Regions from separate parts of the Vibrio rhizosphaerae genome, predicted to be linked through region 1. Evidence: predicted binding sites of a transcription regulator. Region 1 holds the regulator's gene; the other holds the start of a gene.
What was found. The regulator MetJ, encoded in region 1, represses methionine synthesis genes. The targets are predictions, from matches to a motif close to TTAGACNTNTANANGTCTAA.
Positions count from the first base shown of each region.

Region 1 (5,266 bases):
AAAAGGAAACACCGTTGCCGTTATCTCTAACGGAACAGCGATCCTTGGACTCGGCAATCTAGGGCCAATGGCATCTAAACCGGTGATGGAAGGAAAAGCATTGCTTTTCAAACGATTCGCCGGCCTTGATTCATTCGACATTCAAGTGAAACACCGTACTATCGATGAGTTCGTCGAGACGGTTGCGAATATTGCCGATACGTTTGGTGGCATTAATCTGGAAGATATCAAGGCACCGGATTGTTTTGAAATCGAACGGCGTCTTATCGAACGTTGTGATGTACCAGTATTCCACGATGACCAGCACGGCACAGCCATTGTCACTGCGGCAGGAATGCTCAATGCCATTGAACTTCAGGGCAAAGATCTGAAAGAGTGTACGATCGTTTGTCTGGGTGCCGGCGCAGCTGCCGTTGCCTGTATGGAACTGCTGATCAAATGCGGGGCCATGCGTGAAAAAATCTATATGCTTGATCGTAAAGGGGTGATTCACACTCGTCGTGATGATCTGAACGAATACAAACAGTTATTTGCCAATAATACGGATAAGAGAACGCTGGAAGATGTGATTCAGGATGCTGATTTATTCCTTGGCGTTTCAGGTCCAAATCTGCTGCCACCGGAAGCATTAGCCCTCATGGCAGAAAAACCGATTGTCTTTGCCTGCTCAAATCCAGATCCAGAAATTAAACCGGAGCTGGCTTATCAAGTTCGCAACGATTTGATCATGGGAACAGGTCGTTCTGACTACCCAAATCAGGTCAATAACGTTCTGTGCTTCCCGTTCATCTTCCGTGGTGCCTTGGATATTCGGGCGAGCGAAATTAACGATGAAATGAAAATAGCAGCGGTTGAAGCGATTCGTCAGCTTGCAAAAGAAGCAGTACCGGCAGAAGTCTTAAAAGCGGCCAGTGTCGATAGCCTTTCATTCGGCCCCGAGTACATCATTCCCAAACCGATGGATCCTCGCCTGCTGCCCCGGGTAGCCAGAGCCGTAGCTCAAGCAGCCGTTGACTCAGGCGTTGCCCGAATTTCAATGCCTGAAGGTTACATGCAGGATTAAGGCAACACACTTAATCCACAGTACAAGAAAGAGGAGACACCCAGTGTCTCCTCTTTCTTCATTTTGCTTTTAATCTATCGGTTCAGGCTGGGATATTTTGCAAGGCTTGCTGATAACTCTCCAGTTGAGCCACCTGTTTAAGATAACGTTGAATGTTCGGATAAGAAGATAGATCGGCCCGCATGTCGGCTAGCTGTAATACCAGACTCATCTGAAAATCAGCACCGCTAAGCTGCTCTCCGGTAAACCATGTTCGCTGCGCTAGCGTGTCATCGATATAACGTAAAAAAGTAGAAACGCGAGGCTCAATGACTATCTGATCCATCTTATTGAGGAAGGAACCAATCAACGGACGCAACAAGAATGGGAGCTTTTCTCTTGATTTGATAAAGATCAGCCGCATCACCAACCACATCATGAACGAGCCTTCAGCGGCATGTAACCAGTAACGATAATCCAGTAATGCCTGACCCGACTCAGGCCGGAAACGATGTTGGTGATCGTAGGCATCGATCAGATATTCAATAATGGCACCCGACTCGGCAATCGTCTGTTCGCCGTCAACAATCGTCGGTGACTTACCTAACGGATGAATGGATTTCAGAGCATCTGGTGCCCCCCAAGTTTTCGGGTCCCTGCCATAATGAACAACTTCATATTCGAGCCCGAGCGCTTCCAACAGCCAAACCACACGTATGGCCCGGGACTGCTCAAGGTAATGCACATAAATCATACCGACGTTCCTTCTGCTCAAGACGCTTCTGCTCATCTCAGGAAGTCACTCTGTGTTAGTTACATGACTTCCTTTCGAGAAAATACCGCGGATTACTCATCATAAGATTCAAATTCAATGCCCATTGCGGTCATCATGGCTTTTGCTTCGGTCGGAATATCATCCGGACGATCTTTACGCAAATCTTCATCCGTCGGCAAAGGCTGCCCGGTATAGGCATGTAGAAATGCTTCACACAAAAGCTCACTGTTTGTTGCATGACGTAAGTTATTGATCTGGCGTCTGGTCCGTTCATCCGTCAATACTTTAAGAACTTTCAACGGGATAGAAACCGTAATTTTCTTGACCTGCTCGTTTTTCTTACCATGTTCAGCATAAGGACTTATATATTCACCATTCCAATCAGCCATTGCTTCCCCTCATTGCCGGAATCCATCATTATTATCAAAAAAAGTAGGTGTTAATTTTAGCTTTATTTACTGCTATAAGCAAAGACATATAGACGTCTGGAAGTATTGACGTCTTATTGAAAAATCAGTAGAGTGAGCAACCACACTCAATCCGTGTTGGTTGAGGCTGTCAGTCATGAACGCCACCTGTCACCAAGTAGAAAGGAATCACATATGAGCACTCGCAAACCTGCAACTATCGCCGTTAGAACGGGTATTGAGTCAGACACGCAGTACCATGCTGTCGTTCCGCCGATTTATCTCTCAACGAATTATGGATTTCCGGCATTCGGAGAAGTCCCTCAGTATGACTATACCCGTTCCGGTAATCCGAACCGCGGACTTCTGGAACAGGCACTGTACGAGCTGGAAGGCGGTCAGGGTGCCGTCATTACCAATTGCGGGACATCCGCGCTCAACCTCTGGGTCTCTACTTTTATCGGCCCTGATGATCTCATTGTCGCACCTAATGATTGTTATGGTGGCACCTATCGTTTATTCAATACCCGAGCCAACAAAGGCGACTTTCGGGTGTTATTCGTCGATCAATGTGACGAGGTTGCACTGACTGAGGCTCTGGCCCAGAAACCAAAACTCATTTTGCTGGAAACCCCATCGAACCCGCTGGTTCGCGTCGTCGATATTCAAAAAATCTGCCAACAGGCCAAACAGGTTGGTGCTTTAGTTGCCGTGGACAATACTTTCCTGACTCCGGTCTACCAACAGCCAATATCTTTGGGTGCTGACTTTGTGATCCATTCTACGACCAAATACATCAATGGCCACTCCGATGTGATTGGCGGCGTCATCATCAGTCACAGTAAAGAACACGCAGAACAGCTTTCCTGGTGGGCCAACTGTATCGGTGCTTCCGGCACACCATTCGATAGTTATATGACGCTCAGAGGGCTTCGTACCTTGAGTCCGAGAATGCGTTGCCATGAAGAAAACTCGCTGAAAATACTCGCGTACTTGCAGTCCCACCCTCTCATCGGGACCATTTACCACCCAAGCTTACCGACTCATCCCGGTCATGAGATTGCGAAAAAGCAGCAAAGTGGCTTTGGTTCGATGCTTAGTTTTGAATTTGCAGGGAGCTATGAAGAGTTGCAACAATTTGTCAGCCGGCTCAAGCTGTTTTCATTAGCGGAATCACTCGGTGGTGTCGAAAGTTTAATTTGCCACCCGGCGACGATGACTCATCGTGCGATGGGTGAGGAAGCGCTCCACAAAGCGGGAATTTCGCTACAACTATTACGGCTATCAGTCGGCTTAGAAGATGCTGATGACTTGATTGCCGATCTGGATCAATCCCTGAATTGGGTAAAGGAGAATCGTTGATGACCACCGTACGCCACCTCCATAAATTCGGAGGAAGTAGTCTGGCTGATCCGGCATGTTATCGCCGCGTTGCTCACATCCTCAAAGAGTACTCGCAAAGTCACGATCTGGTTGTGGTTTCTGCCGCAGGCAAAACAACCAATCAACTCATTGCTTTTATTGAAAATCTCACGGTTGCACCGCAGCAGGCTCAAGAAATTTTGGCTCAAATCCAACAATTTCAACGTCAGTTGATTACCGAATTGCTCGAAGGCGAAGCCGCTCAGGCATTGACGAACCGGCTCGGTGATGAGTGCATGACCCTTGCAAAACTCACCGCCCCACTGACAGCGGCTCAACAGGCATTTGTGCAGGCTCATGGTGAGATGTGGTCATCTCGTTTAATGGCCGCACTACTCAATCAGCAAGGATTAATGGCGATTGCACAAGATGCCAGAGCCTTTTTACGCGCTCACCGGGAGACACAACCGGAAATCGACCGGGCTCAGTCTTATCCGCTGCTCAAAGAAATTCTGGCGCAACACGGTCATCAGCGGATCGTGATCACGGGCTTTATCGCACAAGATGAAGCCGGTGAAACCGTGCTGCTGGGACGCAATGGTTCCGATTACTCGGCGACCATCATTGGTGCACTGGCAGAAGTCGAACGGGTAACCATCTGGAGTGATGTCGCCGGTGTCTACAGTGCTGACCCCAGAATTGTCTCCGATGCCTGTCTGTTGCCGTTACTTCGTCTGGATGAAGCCAGCGAACTGGCGCGCCTTGCCGCACCGGTCCTACACAGTCGAACATTACAGCCTGTCGCACAAAGTGCGATAGATCTGCACCTCCGGTGTAGTTACGACCCTGAAGCCGGCTCAACCCATATCGAACGAGTGCTTGCTTCAGGACGGGGAGCCAAAATTATTACCTCTCTGGATGAAGTCTTGCTGATTGAACTCAGTTTCTCACGCGGACACGATTTCCAGCGGTTATACAAACAAGTGATCGAGCAGCTCAAACGAGCCCAGCTTACACCACTTGCTTATGACAAACAGGATGACCAGTATCGCATCCAGCTTGCTTACACGGCTGAAATTGCGTCTGGTGCTTTATCTTATTTGCAAGATGCAGCGATTGAAGCCGAAATCCGCCTCAAAGAAGGTTATTCACTCGTCGCAGCTGTCGGTGCAGGTGTGACTAAGAATGCGAACCACTGTTTTGGCTTTTATCAGCAGCTCAAACAGGCTCCGATTGAGTTCCTGTGCGAATCTGAATCAGAATTAAGTCTGGTTGCGATACTTCGTCAGACTCCCGTAGATACGTTTGTGAATCAACTGCATACCCATCTGTTTCAGGCACAGAAACGTGTCGCACTCGCTCTCTGTGGCAAAGGCAATATCGGTTCGAGCTGGCTTAAGCTGTTTACAGAGCAGAAAGCCGAGCTGGAAAAACGTCGCGGGATGAATTTTGAACTGGTTGCAGTCATTGATAGTCAGACCTACTGGTTTGATGAACAAGGGATTGACCCGACAAAAGTCGAAGCCCATTTTATTGAAGAATCCGTCCCGAATGATGGGCAGGAATGGCTGTTCAAGCTAGGACAAATCCGCGGCTATGATGATGTGATTGTGCTGGATGTGACAGCCAGTGCTGAACTCGCTTCACAGTATATTCAGATTGCAGAGCAAGGAATGCATC
Region 1 is NZ_AP024903.1:282,168-287,433, reverse strand. It holds gene OCV37_RS01220 (malic enzyme-like NAD(P)-binding protein) at 1-1,063, shown strand, start outside; gene OCV37_RS01215 (glutathione S-transferase family protein) at 1,146-1,796, opposite strand; gene metJ (met regulon transcriptional regulator MetJ) at 1,889-2,206, opposite strand; gene OCV37_RS01205 (O-succinylhomoserine (thiol)-lyase) at 2,420-3,586, shown strand; gene OCV37_RS01200 (bifunctional aspartate kinase/homoserine dehydrogenase II) at 3,586-5,266, shown strand, end outside.

Region 2 (5,266 bases), 710 kb from region 1:
ACCCGTGCCGATTTAACCACCTGAGGAAGAAACATTTTCCCTTCGCCAAACAAATCACCAACGACATTCATACCATCCATGAGTGGGCCTTCGATGACCTCTAATGGCTTTGATGCCTGTTGTCTTGCTTCTTCTGTATCTTCAGTAATGAACTCAGTAATCCCTTTGACTAATGCATGCTCAAGACGCTTAGAGACCGGCCATGTCCGCCACTCTAATGCCGATGCATCTTCCGCTTTGCCCACCGCATTTTCTCGATACGCTTCTGCAATTTCCAGTAAACGCTCCGTACTATCGTCTCTGCGGTTAAGGACGACATCTTCAACCGCATTCCGTAGCTTTTCAGGAACATTGTCATAGATCTCGAGCTGCCCGGCATTGACGATCCCCATATCCATCCCATTCTTAAAACAGTGATAAAGGAATACAGCATGAATGGCTTCCCGCACATAGTTATTGCCGCGGAATGAGAAAGAAACGTTGGATACGCCACCGGAAACCATCGCATAAGGTAGCTCTCTTTTGATATCCCCGACAGCGTTGATAAAATCAACCGCATAGTTGTTATGCTCGTCAATCCCGGTTGCCACCGCAAAAATATTGGGGTCAAAAATAATATCTTCCGGCGGGAAACCGACCTCATCAACCAGTATCCGGTAAGCCTTGGTACAAATTTCAATTTTCCGTTCACGGGTATCCGCTTGCCCGACTTCATCAAATGCCATGACCACAACGGCAGCACCATAACGACGAATCAATTTAGCCTGATGAACAAACTTCTCTTTTCCTTCTTTCAAGGAAATAGAGTTCACAATCCCTTTACCTTGAATACATTTTAGACCAGCTTCGATGACTTCCCATTTTGAGGAGTCAACCATAACCGGCACTTTGGAAATCTCAGGCTCTGAAGCACACAAATTTAAAAAACGGACCATACAGGCTTCGGCATCGAGCATGCCTTCATCCATATTGATATCAATAATCTGGGCACCATTCTCAACTTGCTGTCGCGCCACATCCAGAGCTTCATCGTACAGCTCTTCTTTAATCAGTCGTTTAAACCGGGCAGAGCCGGTTACATTAGTCCGCTCGCCCACATTGACAAACAAGGTTTCCTTCTCGATCAGGAGAGGCTCTAATCCCGACAGGCGACATGCGACAGGGATCTTCGGTAAAGCACGGGGTTGCACGCCATCTACCGCTAAAGCGATATGGCGGATATGCTCGGGGGTCGTTCCACAACAGCCGCCGACTATGTTAAGAAAACCAGCCCGGGCCCATTCACCGATATGTTCAGCCATTTCTTCAGGAGACAGATCATATTCACCGAAAGCATTGGGCAATCCAGCGTTGGGGTGAGCAGAGACATAAGATTCAGAAATACGAGACAGTTCTGCAACGTAAGGACGCAATTCGTCGGGACCGAGTGCACAATTCAACCCAAACGATAAGGGCTGCACATGGCGCAATGAGTTATAAAAAGCTTCAGTGGTCTGGCCGGACAGGGTTCGGCCTGAGGCATCGGTAATGGTCCCGGAGATCATAACAGGCAAAGTTATATTTAATTCATCAAACACGCTCTCAACGGCAAAAGCACAGGCTTTAGCATTTAACGTATCAAAGATCGTCTCCAGCATGATCAGATCAACACCGCCCTTAATCAAAGCGCGTGTCGATTCAGAATAAGCATTGACCAAGCCATCAAACGTCACATTACGAAAGCCCGGATCATTGACGTCAGGAGAAATAGAACATGTTCGATTGGTCGGGCCGAGTACACCGGCGACATAACGAGGGCGCTCCGGTGTTTTAGCGGTCCATTGATCGGCAACTTCTCTGGCAAGCTGAGCGGCCGCAAAATTTATCGCTTCACTGTATGACTGCATATCATAGTCAGCCATGGCGATCGCGGTTGCATTAAATGTATTGGTTTCAAGGATATCAGCACCCGCTTCAAGATAACTCGAATGAATTTCTTTAATTAAATCGGGTTGAGTCAATACCAGCAGATCGTTATTCCCTTTCACATCGCAGTGCCAATCAGCAAAACGTTCACCGCGATAATCCTCTTCTTGTAAGTTGTATCCCTGAATCATGGTGCCCATGCCACCATCGATCAATAAAATACGTTTTTGAAGCTGTTCTGCTATCTGATGCTTTATACGACTCACGCGACTGCCCTATCCCTTACTTTTTGTTCATCCTACCACACAATCACTAGAAATCTAGACGTCCATACGGTTATATAATAGAACATTTCATCCCGAAAAGAGATCACCGCATTACCAGAAAAAGTGATTGCTATTTGTCCGACATCAAAGGAAAATTTCAAACTCCGTTTTCAAGATGTGAAGAGAAAAACATGTCGGTCTACCATACACTATGCTTTCTTGCTGCTGCTGCAATGTTGATTGCTTTTTTAAACAGTAAAATAAGCAGGATGCAAACAACTATCGCCATTACTGCTGGCTCAATGCTGCTTTCTTTACTGATCTTAATTGCTGGTCAGAATAATTGGTTCCATTTGACGCAAATTGCGGCAACAACCATGAGTAGTATCAACTTTGAAAATTTTCTTCTCAAAGGAATTTTAGGCTTTCTCCTTTTTGCCGGAGGTCTTGGAATCAAGCTGCCGAACTTAAGAGACCAAAAATGGGAGATCACTGTACTTGCTCTTGGTGCCACACTTTTCTCGACTTTCTTTATCGGCTTCGCTTTATACGGTATTTGTCAATTGATTGGTATTCAGTTTGATCTAGTTTACTGTTTACTGTTCGGTGCTCTGATTTCTCCGACTGACCCTATCGCCGTACTCGCCATTGTCAAAAAACTCAATGCTCCGAAAAGAATATCAACTCAAATTGAAGGCGAATCCTTATTTAATGATGGCTTCGGCTTAGTCATTTTCGTGACTATCTTTACCATTGCTTTTGGTTCAGAGCCACCGACTATCATTAGTGTTTCCCAATTGTTTATGCAAGAAGCGATTGGGGGGATTGCCTATGGTTTTGTTCTGGGAATTATCTTTCATTATCTGATCAGCGCCACCGATGACCATTCGATGGAGTTGTTACTTACGATTGGTATTCCCACAGCCGGCTATGCATTCGCTGAGATCCTTCATGTCTCCGGCCCTCTAGCCATGGTTGTATCAGGTATTATGATCGGCAACTGGACACGCTTTATAGGCTTTTCCAAAGAAAGTGAAGAGCATTTGGATCATTTCTGGGAGCTGGTTGATGAGTTCCTTAACGGCGTGCTTTTCCTTTTAATCGGGATGTCGATGCTTCTGTTTGAATTCCACGAAGAAGACTGGATCATGATGGCGATTGCTATCCCATTGGTACTGTTAGCTCGTTATTTGAGTGTTTATGTATCCTATATCGGCTTCAAACGCTACCGTCAGTACAATCAGTGGTCTATCAGAATACTAACTTGGGGCGGGCTTCGTGGTGGATTAGCCTTAGCGATGGCACTCTCCATTCCATCCGGCGTCCTGATCATTCCAGAAAAGCTGATTGATGTGAAAGAAATTATTCTGGTCATGACTTACGCCGTTGTTGTGTTCTCAATTTTGGTTCAGGGCTCAACCATTACTCCAATGGTTGAAAAAGCCAAAAAGGCAGAACTCGATAAGGAAATAGAAGAAGCTGCTCAAGCTGAGGAAAATCAAGCTTAATCGATTAAAAAAGATGGTTCACAAACGTGAACCATCTTAAAAATGAAATAGAGATTTAAAGACAGCCATTACAGCAGATCATTCAGTGCAATGCCGATCCCGATACGCTGAGTATGGACATTGTAATCCACCAAACTTTCACCATAACCATTAAAGTATTGCATATAAAATCTTAGGTTATTCGCTTCTTTTAATATGGGATAACTCCAACTCAAACGTAATGCACCGCGATTATCTTTCTCCAAATTATCTCGTAAGAGTAGAGTAAACCGATGTTGACCGACACCATACAGAGAAACCAATTCAAAGTTACCCATATAATGCCGGATATCTGGATTATCATCTCCTGATGTATCCGTGGGAGAAGTCTTATCCCGCTCAGGAATCCGCCACCATGCTTTTAAGCTCAAAGCCAGCGGACCTCCATCATCAAATACCATCTGACCATACACTCGATTCCAACTTCTTGATAACGATCCTGATTGACCATTAGACTGATGATTAATCCCGAATAACCATAAAGAGTTGGTCAAATTACCAATCTTCCAGTCATTATCAAACTGCATAAAGAGTTCTGGCTCATGAACGATTTCACGAAATGGTGATGAACTACCCCGATTATAAACTTGCCACCAAGATTGATTGGTGTACGCAAAATAAAGGTCCCCCGTATCACCAATGAGGTGACTGGATATCGGCATTTTAAAACTAATCTGAAATTTAGCCTCATATTTATCCAGAGGCTGATGATTAAAGGTATCGACATCTGAAAAAGGGGCACTATTCGGATGTGGGTTATATGTGATAGGGAGTATGTAGTTTTCTTTATGTGGAATAATGACAAACTCTTTATTCTCTACGGATTTTTCTTCAGCTACCCTTTGCTCGATTAAAGACTCATCACTCACATTATCTTGCTCTTCTGCGGCTTGAAGGGCGTGACAATAACCACCAAGCCCTAAAGACATCAGAAATGAATATTTAAAACAGCCATACATTTTTGCCATGAATCATTATCTCTCCAGCCAAATCAACAAATAAACTAACATTATTTAACAATAAAACAATACCGTTAAGCTCAATTGCATTTGCAAGAAACTGAACAGATTCCAACGTGGCAGACCGCCTCTTTTAAAAACAAAACCACCCACTGAACGACCGTACCACCTGACCTGCCAATCACAATAATGATATATCTCACCGCCAGATACAAAAAAACCCCAGCATCGCTGCTGAGGTCTTAAACAAGTGGCGGAGCGGACGGGACTCGAACCCGCGATGGCCTCACGGCAGCGTGACAGACCGACTCTTTTAAAAACAAAACCACCCACTGAACGACCGTACCACCTGACCGGCCAATCACAATGATGATATATCTCACCGCCAGAAACGACAAAACCCCAGCATCGCTGCTGAGGTCTTAAACAAGTGGCCATTGCTAAACGGATAAACGGACGGGACTCGAACCCACGATGGCCTCACGGCAGCGTGGCAGACCGCCTCTTTTAAAACGAAAGCCAACCCACTGAACGACCGTGCCACCTGACCGGCCAATCACAATAATGATATATCTCACCGCCAGATACG
Region 2 is NZ_AP024903.1:3,079,340-3,084,605, forward strand. It holds gene metH (methionine synthase) at 1-2,171, opposite strand, end outside; gene OCV37_RS13445 (cation:proton antiporter) at 2,363-3,679, shown strand; gene OCV37_RS13450 (phospholipase A) at 3,748-4,686, opposite strand.
Region 2: the regulator MetJ is predicted to act here: its motif matches at 2,218-2,237, upstream of metH (methionine synthase).